2 regions of the Agromyces zhanjiangensis genome follow, and region 2 is predicted to be linked to the other one. Evidence: predicted binding sites of a transcription regulator. Region 2 holds the regulator's gene; the other holds the start of a gene.
What was found. The regulator HrcA, encoded in region 2, represses chaperone genes, less so after heat shock. The targets are predictions, from matches to a motif close to TTNGCACTCGNNNNNNNCGAGTGCNAA.

Region 1: a site for HrcA is predicted at 3,547-3,573, ahead of ABME02_RS08605 (Hsp20/alpha crystallin family protein). Genes of this name have one in related genera too.

The regions. Positions count from the first base shown of each region.
Region 1 covers NZ_JBEPKB010000003.1:485,810-491,833, reverse strand. The annotation lists gene ABME02_RS08620 (TetR family transcriptional regulator) at 1-216, shown strand, start outside; gene ABME02_RS08615 (CBS domain-containing protein) at 473-889, shown strand; gene ABME02_RS08610 (prolipoprotein diacylglyceryl transferase) at 1,207-2,799, opposite strand; gene ABME02_RS08605 (Hsp20/alpha crystallin family protein) at 3,048-3,488, opposite strand; gene helR (RNA polymerase recycling motor ATPase HelR) at 3,676-5,982, opposite strand.
Region 2 covers NZ_JBEPKB010000002.1:129,668-135,691, reverse strand. The annotation lists gene ABME02_RS03820 (16S rRNA (uracil(1498)-N(3))-methyltransferase) at 1-273, opposite strand, end outside; gene dnaJ (molecular chaperone DnaJ) at 293-1,396, opposite strand; gene hrcA (heat-inducible transcriptional repressor HrcA) at 1,455-2,474, opposite strand; gene ABME02_RS03805 (DUF4870 domain-containing protein) at 2,679-3,092, shown strand; gene ABME02_RS03800 (DUF4870 domain-containing protein) at 3,206-3,652, shown strand; gene hemW (radical SAM family heme chaperone HemW) at 3,649-4,875, opposite strand; gene ABME02_RS03790 (DUF1990 domain-containing protein) at 4,875-5,525, opposite strand; gene ABME02_RS03785 (hypothetical protein) at 5,684-5,842, shown strand; gene lepA (translation elongation factor 4) at 5,916-6,024, opposite strand, start outside.

The DNA of each region.
Region 1 (6,024 bases), on a different contig from region 2:
GATGCCACGTACGCCTCGTTCCTCGAGAGCGCCCGTGCCGCCGATCGCGCCGAGGCCGCGCGCATCGCCGACATCCTCTACCTCTACTGCCGCGGCTACGAGGTGAAGTCCGTCGAGGACCCGGAGGGCTGGCCCGACGAGCGGGTGCAGCACTCGCTCGAGCTGCTGCTGCGCGTGCTCGTCTTCGATCGGGCGGATGCTGCGGCATCCGCCTGACGCGCGGTTCACGCTGCGCCGGGGCCGCGGCGGCGCGCCGCTCCGCGCGAGTCCCGCGCAACGGCGGCGCTGGTCGCCATTCGACGGGACTCGCGGGCGGCGGGGCTCCGGCGACGGGACTCGCGGGGCCCCGGCCATGGTGGGCGCGAGCGACCCGATCGTCAACCCCCGTGCCGCGGCGGGAATCGCCGCGTAGCCTGCCCGGACGATCGCGACCGACGATCGTGGGACCGACGATCGTGGAAGGGACGAAGACATGACCGTGGCACGCGACATCATGAGCCCGGACCCGACCTGCGTGAACGAGGACCAGAACCTCGTCGAAGCCGCTCGGATCATGCGCGACCTCGACGTGGGGTCGATGCCGATCTGCGGCAACGACTCGAAGCTGATGGGCATGCTCACGGACCGCGACATCGTCGTGAAGTGCCTCGCCGAAGGCGCGGATCCCGGCAGCATGACCGCGGGAACCCTCGCCGAGGGCAAGCCCGTGACGATCGGCGCCGATGACGACATACGCGAAGCGCCGCGGATGATGCAGCACCACCAGATCCGCCGGCTGCCCGTCATCGACGGGCACGACCTGGTCGGCATCATCGCGCAGGCCGACATCGCCCGCACGCTGCCCGACCTCACGACCGGGCGCACGGTCGAGGAGATCTCGGTGCCGTGAACTCGCCCGGACCCGAACCAAGGAGGCGCGACATGAGCGATTCGACCGACCCCGACGGCACGCCGCGCGGGCACGTCGTCCGCGCGGCCCGTGGTCGATGTCGACGGCGCCCGGCGCGGCGGCTCCGGCGCGCAGGGCGCTCCTCCGTGGCGTCCGGCGGCGGGTGGGACCAGCCGTGCTCTGCTTGGCGCAGCCCCGAAGGGAAGGCCGCCTGAAACCCGGTGCTCCCGCTCTTGTCTCACGGCTCGGCCGGACGCGGAGCACACACTACTCGCGCGCGGGCGGGCACCGCACGGGGCGAAGGTCCCGGAGCTCCCTCAGTCCACGCCGAGCGCTCGGCGCGCGTGCCGGTACTTCTCGGCGAGGCGCTGCTGCTTGGCGAACTCGAGCCGGCGCAGCCGCCACGGCGCGGTGTTGTCGTCGATGTCGGCGAGCTTGACGCGAAGCGCGACCGGATGCCGCCGGATGCGCGCGTAGTACTCGTCGGGCGAGACCTCGGGCCGGCGGGTCAGGAGCTCGACGACGCCCACGATCTCGAGCAGCACCCCCGCCTCGAACAGTTCGCGCGAGGTGAGCGGCGTGTCCTCGAGCACGTCGTGCAGCCAGGCGGCCGCCGCCGCGATCGGGTCGGTCACGGGGTCGAATCGCTCGGCGATGCGGCCCGGATGGTCGATGTACGGCGTACCGCTCTTGTCGAGCTGCCCGCGGTGCGCGGCGAACGCGATGCCCTTCGCGAGCGCGACCTGCGCCACCGCGTCGAGCGTGGAGAGCGGTGCGGTCCGTCGGGCCGCGGCCGGCGCGGGTGCCGGTTCGGGTTCCGGAGCCCGGAGCGGCCCGGGATCCGCCTCCGCGGATTCGATGGACTCGACTGGCTCCGCGGATTCGACGGACTCGGACACGTACCGCGGTGCCGGCGCGATCGGAGGGATCGGCGGAGCCTCGATCGGGTCGAACACCCCCACGACGGATGCCTCGGCGGAGTCGCTCGACTCCGGATCCGGTGGAGCGCCCGGAGCAACCGGCTCGAAGGTCGACCGACGCGGCCCCGGCTCCTGCGGTTCGGAGGTCTCGTCCGCGGGAGCGGTCGACTCGTCCGCCCAGGCGAGCGCCGAATCGGCCGCGCCGTCGTCGGTCACGTCATCCGCCCTCGCATCGGGTGCGGCGCTCGACTCGTCGCCCTCGGCCGCCGGCACCGGGTCGTCGACCGGTGCCTCCTCGTCGCTCGGCGCGGGCACGAGGGCCGCGTCGTCGTCGTTCGGCTCGTCGGCCGTCGACGCGTCATCCGCCGTCGCGTCGTCGGTCGCGCCATCCGTCGTCGCCTCATCCGCCGTCGACGCCGCCACCGCCTCGGCCGCGGCCACCGGCACGATCGCCATCGGACGCGTCGCCTCGAGCGATGCCTGCTTCGCCGCGGCGACCTCGGCGATCGGGTCGCGACCGTCGAGCGGCCGGACGAAGATGAGCGCGCCCTCGAGTTCGCGCAACTCGTGCTCGCCGATCTCGAGCATCGAGCGCGAGCCGGACTTGCGGCGCTGCTCGAACGAGAGCTCGTCGACCTCGATGAAGTGCGAGCCGTCGCGCGAGCTGAAATACCGGCGGCTCGAGCCGTCGGTGATCGCGACGATGACGGCCTCGTAGTCGCCGCTCGGCTGCAGCGAGCTCAGGAAGTACCGGCGCCGGTCGGGGTCCTGGTGGTCGGCGGGATCGAACGTGATGGCCGCGGCTCGGCGACGCGGCCGACGCCCCGGATGCGCGCTCGCGCGCATGGCCCAGCGATCGCGCTCGACCGCGGCGCCCTCGTCGGCGGCCCGGTCCGCGCGCGATCGGCGGCCGCCGGCCCGAGCGTCGTCGGCGTCGTCCCGGGGCTCGCCGAAGTCGGGCATGGGCTCGTCATCGGCGGGGGCTCTCAACGGGATGCTCCGAGGGGATCGGGGGCGTCGTCTCGGCGGAACTGCTGGGCGTCGCGGGGTCGGGATTCGGTGGCGGTCGGGTGGCGCGGGCTCGCGCGTACGCCGATCGTACGGCTTCGACCGATTCTCCGCTGCCCCCTTGCGCGCGGTTCGGCGAACTCGTGCGCGCACCGCAGCGGGGCGGACGCCGCAGCATCCGCCCCGCCTGCCCGCCGGCCCGCCCGGCGAAGCTCGCCGGCCGCGCCGCGTCAGCTCCCGCTGGAGGTGACCTCGGGCGTCACGACGTCGTCCGCCGCGGAGCGCACCTCGACCTTGCGCGGCTTGGCGCGCTCGGAGACCGGGATGATGACGCTCAGTACGCCGTTGTCGTAGTGGGCGCTGATGCCGGTGGTGTCGATGCCCTCGCCGAGGGTGAGCTGACGCAGGAACGATCCGCTCGGCCGCTCGTGCACGAGCCACCGGACGTTCTCGTCGTTGCGCAGCGTGCGCTCGGCGCGGATGGTCATCAGCTGGCCGTCGACGTCGATGTCGATCGAGCCGGGGTCGACCCCGGGCAGGTCGGCGGACAGGACGTAGTGGTCGCCGTCGCGGTGCAGGTCGATCGGCATCATGCGCGGCCCTCGGCTCGAGTCGATCATGCTCGCCGCGAGACGGTCGAGGTCGCGGAACGGGTCCCAGCTCATTGCCATGAGCGTCTCCTCTCAAGAGATCCAGAGTTGAGTCACCTTGGCTCAACTTGATCCGAGATTAGCACTCCGGCATGGAGAGTGCTAAGACTTTGGACCCGTCGTTCGCCGAGGGCGATCATCCGGTCGGGTGCGCCGCGTTCGCAGGATGAGCCGGGTCATGGATGCCGCGGCACGAGCATGAGGCGGCTCATCCTGCATTCGCACCGCCTCGGCTCGAGAGAGCGACGGCATCCCCGTCGGTCAGGATGACGAGCCGCTGCGTCGCACGCGTCATCGCGACGTACCGGTCGACCGCGCCCTCGATCCCGTCGCCGAACCGCTCGGGCTCGACGAGCACGACGAGGTCGAACTCGAGCCCCTTCGCGAGCTCGGGCGTCAGCGAGCGCACCCGCGACGGCGCGTCCGCGGACACGGGCCTCGCGGTCGCGGCCACCGCGCCGGCCTCACCGATGACGGCGGCGATCCCGTCGGCGTTCGCGGCGAGCCATCCGTCGACGATCGACCCGAGCTCCGAGACCCGGGCGCGGGTCACCGGCACGCCGGTGCTGCGCACCGAGGTCGGCACGTTCGCGTCGGGGATCGCCGAGCGGATCACGGGCTCCGCCTCCGCCATGACCTCGGTCGGCGTGCGGTAGTTGATCGTCAGCGGCGCGACGTCGACGTCGCGGAAGCCGAGACGCCCGAGCCGCTCCTCCCACGACTCGGTGAACCCGTGCCGCGCCTGCGCGCGATCGCCCACGATCGTGAGGCTGCGCGACGGGCAGCGGCGCAGGAGCATCGTCCACTCGGCATCCGTCAGCTCCTGGGCCTCGTCGACGATGACATGGGCGAACGGGCCGGCGAGCTCGTCACGGTCGAGGGCGGGCAATTCGGCCTCGTCCACGAGCGAGACCGCGGCGTCGTCACCCCGCAGCATCGACATGAGCCCGAGCTCGCTGTCGTCGGCGCCGATCAGGTAGTCGACCACGTCGTCCATGCGCTGACGGCGACGGGCGAGCGCCGCCTCGCGCGCACGCCGGCGGGCGGATGCCTCGGGGTCGCCGATCCGCAGCCGGGCGGCGTCGAGGAACGGCAGGTCGGCCGTCGTCCACGCGCGCGCGTCGGCACGCTGCAGCGCGTCGACCTCGTCGGACGCGAGCCACGGGGCGCACCACCGGAGGTAGGCGGGAACCGACCACAGGTCGGCGACGACGCCCGCCGGGTCGAGCACGGGCCAGGCCCGACGGAACGCGGTCCGCAGCTCGGCGCTGCGGGCGAGCCAGGTGCGGACCTGCGCCGACGGGGCGTCCCGCTCGTCGACCTGCTCGACGAGGCGGTCGAGCAGGTCGCCCCACACCTCGTCGCGCGCCTCGTTGTGCGTGCTGCCCGGAGCGGCGGCATCGAACGCGAGTGCCCAGTCGCCCGCGGCGACGCGGATGTCGCACCACGGCGTCTCGACCAGCAGCTCCTCGCTCGGCGGCTCCTCGTAGTACCGGACCGCGCGCTCGACGGCGTCGACGAGCCGAGTCGAGGACTTCAACCGAAGGGAGACCGGGTCGGTCTCGACGGCGGCGGAGGCGCCATCCGGAACCAGGTCGCGGAGCGTGCAGGTCTGCACACCCTCCTCGCCGAGGCTCGGCAGCACGTCGGCGACATAGGCGAGGTACGGCTCGTGCGGACCCACGACGAGCAGCCCGCCGCGATGACCGCGGAGCCTCGGGTCCTCATAGAGGAGGTAGGCGGCGCGATGCAGCGCGACGACGGTCTTGCCCGTCCCCGGACCGCCGTCGACGACGAGCGCGCCGGCCGAGCCGGCGCGGATGATCGCGTCCTGGTCGGACTGGATGGTGCTCAGCACGTCGCGCATGCGCGGCGACCGGCTGCTGCCGAGGCTCGCGATGAACGCCGACTGGTCGTCGAGGGCGACGGCGGCAGCTCCGGCTCCGGCGTCGGCGTCGGCGTCGGCGTCGGCGTCGAATACGCCGGGCGTGAAGACCTCGTCCCAGTAGTCGGTGACGCGGCCCCGCGTCCAGCGGTAGCGGCGTCGGCTCGCCACCCCCATCGGGTCGGCGTGGGTCGCCGCGAAGTACGGCTCGGCGGCGGGCGCGCGCCAGTCGACCAGGAGGCGCCGACCGTCGCGGTCGGTGAGCCCGAGCCGTCCGATGTACACGGGCTCGGCGGACCGCGCCGCGCGCTCGGCACCGCCGGCACCGGCCGCGCCCGCCGTCGCGGGCACGATCCGGCCGAGGCACAGGTCGAGGCTGAATCGTCGGAGGGTCTTCAGGCGCGCGGCGAGGCGGTGCACCTCGAGGTCGCGCTCCAGCGCGGCGTGGCCGGAGCGGCCCGGGGCGCGGCGCACGCGGTCGAGGCGCGCGCCGAGGTCGGCGATCGCGTCGTCGAGGCTCTCGGCGATGCGGGCGAAGTGCGCATCGTCGTCCGCGATCAGGTCGGGGCCGGCCTTGACGGCGAGGCGGTCGGGCAGGTCGAAGGCAGTGCGGGTTCCGGCAGTGGTCACGGACGTGGGCTCCGATCGGTCGAGGCGGACCATTCTGCGCCC
Region 2 (6,024 bases):
GCCCTTCGCGAGCGCCTGGACGAGCGTGAGCCGCGGCGACGGCTCGGGTTCGTCGTCGACCGATTCGACCTCGATCTCGAGGCGGCGGGGCTCGGCCGCCGTCACCGGGCCGTGCACGACCCGCCCGCGGCCGTCGCCGATCGAGACCCGCTCGCCGACGCGCAGCCGTGACACGGTCACCGCGTGCCGTGCCTCGTCGCCGTCGAGCTCGACCGGGTCCCCCGGCCGCACCGGGCCGAGGTCGAGCGTCTCGTCGAGGTAGAGGTGGCTCATCGCGGCATCCGCCCCGCCGTCAGCCCAGGAACCGGTCGCGCAGGCGCGCGAAGAGCCCCTGCTGGAAGTGCCCGAGCTGCGGCGGCTGCGCCTTGCGCTGCTTGGCCAGCTGCTCGACGAGCTCGCGCTCCTTGTGGTTGAGCTTGGTCGGGGTGACGACGTGCACGGCGACCCGGAGGTCGCCGCGGCCGCTGCCGCGCAGGTGCGTGATGCCGCGGTCCTTCACGGTGAGGATCTCGCCCGACTGCACGCCGGGCTTCAGCTCGAGGTCGACGTCGCCGTCGAGCGCGGCGACCTTCGTGGACGTGCCGAGCACGGCGTCGGTCATCTGCACCTCGAGCGTGCAGAGCAGGTCGTCGCCGTTGCGGCTGAACACCTCGTGGTTCTTCACCTTGATCTCGAGGTAGAGGTCGCCGTTCGGGCCGCCGGCGGGGCCGGCCTCGCCGGAGCCCGGCATCTGGAGTCGCACACCGGTGTCGACACCGGCGGGGACGTCGACGGGCACGGTCCGGCGCGCCCGCACGCGACCCTGGCCCTGGCACGTGACGCACGGCGTCGCGATGATCGTGCCGTAGCCGCGGCATGAGCCGCAGGGGCTCGAGGTCATCACGTTGCCGAGGAGGGAGCGCACCGCGCGCTGGATGTGCCCGCTGCCGCCGCAGATGTCGCACGTGACGGGCGAGGTGCCGGGCTTGCAGCACGAGCCGTGGCAGGTCTCGCACACGACGGCCGTATCGACCTCGATGTCGCGATGCGTGCCGAAGATCACGTCGTCGAGCCCGACCTCGAGGCGGATCAGCGCGTCCTGGCCGCGCTCGCGGCGCGATCGCGGCCCGCGGCTGGCCTGCCCGGCGCCGAAGAACGTCTCGAAGATGTCGCCGAAGCCGCCGAAGCCCGCACCCCCGCCGCCGAACCCGCCCTGGCCGCCCAGGTCGTATTGCTGGCGCTGCTTCGGGTCGGAGAGCACGTCGTACGCGTGCGTGACCTCCTTGAACCGCTCGGACGCCTCGGCGCCCGGGTTCACGTCGGGGTGGAGCTCGCGTGCGAGCCGGCGGTACGCCTTCTTGATCTCGTCCGGGGAGGCGTCGCGTGCGACGCCGAGGACCTCGTAGTGGTCGGCCACGTGAGGCGGGTTCCTTTCGATTGCCGGTGACGGATGCCGCGTGGCGGCCCCGTGCGGTTCAGCTCTCGCCGAGCGTGCGGGAGAGGTAGCGGGCGACCGCGCGGACGGCGGCCATGCTCTGGGAGTAGTCCATGCGAGTGGGGCCGACGATGCCGAGCCGCGACACGTCGCGCCCCGGGACCGCGAAGGCGGTCGACACCACAGAGGTGTCGCCGAGCCCGAAGGCGGCGTTCTCACGGCCGATGCGCACGGCGATGCCGTCGTCGGCGGCCATCTCGCCGAAGAGCCGGAGGATGACGACCTGCTCCTCGATGGCCTCCATGACGCCGAGGATGTTCCCGGCGAAGTCCTGCTCGGTGCGCACGAGGTTCGCCGCGCCGGCGACCACGAGCCGGTCGGACCGGGTGATCTTGGCCTGGTCGGCGAGCGTCGCCGCGAGCGTGTGCAGCACCTCGGCGTGGGCGCGGTCGGCGTGCTCGGTCTCGGCCGAGAGGGCGGTCGCGGCATCCGCCATCGTCAGGCCGGCGGCCACCTCGTTGAGGCGGTCGCGCAGGCGCGCGAGCGTCGCCTCGTCGGCCGGCTGGTCGAGCTCGGCGAGGCGCTGCTCGACCTGGCCGCTGTCGGAGATGAGGATGCACAGCACGCGCGTCGGGGCGAGCGAGACGAGCTCGACGTGCCGCACTCGGGCACGCGCGAAGCTGGGGTACTGGACGACGGCGAGCTGGCGGGTCAACTGCGAGACGAGGCGCACCGTGCGACCGAGCAGTTCGTCGAGGTCGTTCGACTCGCCGAGGAAGGTCTCGATGGCGTGCCGCTGCGTCGCCGAGAGCGGGCGGATGTCGGCGAGCTGGTCGACGAACACCCGGTAGCCCTTGTCGGTGGGGATGCGCCCGGACGAGGTGTGCGGCGCCGCGATGAGCTCCTCCTCCTCGAGGAGGGCCATGTCGTTGCGGATGGTCGCGGCGGAGACACCGAACTGGTGGCGTTCGACGATCGACTTCGAGCCGACCGGCTCGCGCGACTCGACGTAGTCCTGCACGATCGCGCGCAGGACCGCGAGACTGCGTTCGGAGACCATGACCCTCGCTTCCCTCGACCGATCGGACCCGGACGACGCGTGCTTGGCACTCCGCCCACGTGACTGCTAATCATATCGCGAGATTCAGGGCGCACACCGTTGCCGGTCGGTCCGCCGCGCCGATAGCGTGTGCATCGTCCCGCACCCCGCGACGCCGTTCCCGCCCGCGGGCGGTGCGGTTCCCCACATCGAAAGGCTCCCGACATGACCGACTCCAACCTCCCGCCGCAGGATCCGAACGCGGCCCCGCAGCCGACTCCCGCCGCCCCGCTCTCGCACGAGCAGGACGTCCAGTGGGGCTCCTTCGCGCACCTCGGCGGCATCCTCGGCATCCTGCCGTCGCTCATCATCTGGCTCGTCTTCAAGGACCGTGGCTCGTTCACGAACACCGAGGGCAAGGAGGCGCTGAACTTCCAGATCACGCTGGTGCTCGCCACTGTCGCGCTCTGGGTGCTGACCACGATCATCACCGTGGTCACGTTCGGGTTCGGGGCGCTCTTCGGCTTCCTCACTTACATCCCGTGGATCCTCGGCGTGATCTTCTCGATCATCGCCTTCATGACCGCGAAGGACGGCAACCACTACCGCTACCCCTTCGCCATCCGCCTCATCAAGTAGGTCGCGGACGAGCCTCCGACGCGCCGGTCGAGCCTCCCTCGACCGGCGCGTCGTGCTGTGCCAGCATGAGTGGACGTCCCCTGTCCGGGCGCGATCACAGAGGAGCACGCATCATGTCCGACGCACCACCTCCCACGCCTCCCACGCCGCCCGCCGGCGGCCCGCCGCCGCCGCCGCCCGGTGGTCCGACCCCGCCGCCCCCGCCCGGTGGCGGGCCCTACCAGCAGAGCCAGCCGCTCAGCCCGGCCGACGAGAAGCTCTGGGCCACGCTGATCCACATCGGCGGCATCCTGTTCGGCTTCCTGCCCGCCCTGATCGGCTACCTCGTCCTGAAGGACAAGGGCCCGTTCATCCGCGAGCACACCGCGACGGCGCTGAACTTCCAGATCACGCTGCTCATCGCCTACGTGGTGGGCTCGATCCTGACGTTCGTGATCATCGGCATCTTCCTGCTGATCGCGGCCTGGGTCGCCGCGATCGTGTTCGGCATCATCGCCGCCATCAAGGCGAACAACGGCGAGTACTACGTGTACCCCGTCGCCATCAAGTTCGTCAGCTAGTCCTCGAGCAGGCGCCGCACGACGGCGTCCGCCAGCAACCGCCCTCGTCGGGTCAGCGTGAGCCTCCCGGCGAGGGCGGTTCGTGCGTCCACGAGCCCGTCCGCGATGAGGCCGGCGACGGCGTGCCGACCACCGGCGTGAAGGCTCGAGACCTCAACGCCCTCGCGGATGCGCGTCGCGAGGAGCACGCGCTCGGTCTCGCGGGTCGCCTGGTCGAGCGTCTCGCGGCCGACCGCGGGCGAGACGCCCGCGGCCAGTCGCTCGGCGTAGGCCGCGGGGTGCTTCGCGTTCCACCACCGCACGCCGCCCACGTGGCTGTGCGCGCCGGGCCCCACGCCCCACCAGTCGTCGCCCCGCCAGTACCCGAGGTTGTGTCGCGACCGGTGCGCGGCATCCGTCGCCCAGTTCGAGACCTCGTACCAGTCGTAGCCCGCCTCAGCCAGGAGGTCGTCGGCCAGCTCGTACATGTCGGCCGCGAGGTCGTCGTCGACCGCGGCGAGCTCCCCGCGGCGGATCCTCCCGGCGAGCTTCGTGCCGTCCTCGACGATGAGCGCGTAGGCGCTCACGTGGTCGGGGCATTCGGCGAGCACGGCCTCCAGGCTCGCGCGCCAATCGGCGAGCGACTCCCCCGGCGTGCCGTAGATCAGGTCGAGGCTCACGTCGAGGCCCGCCTCGCGCGCCCACCCGACGACGAGTGGGACCCGTGCCGGGTCGTGCGTCCGGTCGAGCGCCGCGAGCACGTGCGGCACGGCCGACTGCATCCCGAACGAGACGCGCGTGAACCCGCCGTCGGCGAGTCGCCGCAGGTCGTCGGCGTCGACCGAGTCGGGATTCGCCTCGGTGGTGACCTCGGCGCCCTCCGCGATGCCGAACGCGTCGCGCACCGCGCCGAGCATCCGGACGAGGTCGGCGGCCGGCAACAGGGTCGGCGTGCCGCCGCCGAAGAACACCGTCGACGCCGGGCGATCAGGGGCGCCGGATGCCTCGAGCACGTCGCGCGCGAACCGGACCTCGGCCGCGGCCCGGTCGGCGAAGTCCTCCTGCCGCGCACCGCGCAACTCGCCTGACGTGTACGTGTTGAAGTCGCAGTAGCCGCACCGCACCCGGCAGAACGGCACGTGCAGGTACACGCCGAACGCGCGGGTCGCGGCATCCGTCGTCGCGCTCGCCGGGAGCAGGCCGTCGGCGGGCGCCGGATCGGCGATGGGAAGCGGTCCCGCCATCAGACGGGGAACGCCGGGTGCAGCGCCCGGAGCTCCCGCTTCGTGAGCTCCCGTCGCCGCCGGCGCACGAGCGGTCCGAACACTCGCCGCAGGCCGCCGTTCGGCTCGAACGCCGACCGGATCGTGAGCCACACCGAGTCGTCGTCGCGGTGCTCGAGGATGAAGGACTCCTCACCGTTCTCCGAGGCGTCGCCGGTCGTGCCGTACGCGAAGCCGATCCGGTTCGGCTCGTCGACGACGTAGACGACGAGGACCGGGGTCGAGCGCGAGCGAAGCCGGCCGCGCCGCCGAAGCGTCGCGGTCATGCCGGCGCTGATGTACGGCGTGCCGTCCGGCCCGAAGCGCTGCTCGACACGCGGCGCCGGCTGCTCGGCGAGCGGCGCACCGGACTCGTCGTACGCGATGCCCGTGTACCGCGCGCCCGTTCCGGGCGAGGGGTCGACCACGGTGAAGCCGGCGCCCTGCTGGATGCCCCACGTCATCAGCGCCTCGGCCGAGGCGTCGAAGCGCTCCCGCCCGGAGCCCAGCCGCACCGAGTCCTCCGACGGCGTGAACCCGGCCGGCGGGTACCGCAGCAGGTCGGGGTCGAGCGTCGCGCCGATCGCGCCATAGGTCACCGACTGATCGGTGAACGTGCTGCGTCGAGTCATCCGAACATCGTACTTCGGCGGCCCGCCACGGTCGGAATCGGCCCTCATCCTTCCCGATATCCCGATCACGGAGTCGCGGAGGGACGTATTGCCGCCCCCCACCGCCCGGAGTAGCCTTCGGCTTGAGTCGAGACCGTCCGTGTCGAGGAGGTCCGCGTATGAGAACGACATCGTTCCGCTGTCGGATCGGGATCCACAAGTGGGTGCTCCACCGTGAGCCCGACACCGAGCCGTACTACGAGTGCGCTCGTTGCGAGAAGGTGCGAGTGGTCGAACTGACGATGATCGGAATGGGCGACGGCGGGATGCTCTCCTAGAACGCCGATCCTCCCCGAACGGCGGCAACCTCGGGCCCCGGTCGCGTCATGCGTCGCGAGGCCGTCCGGGGTCCTACTTCTTGGCGTCCTTCTTCTCGGTGTCCCCGCTCAGGGCGGCGATGAACGCCTCCTGCGGCACCTCGACGCGGCCGACCATCTTCATGCGCTTCTTGCCCTCCTTC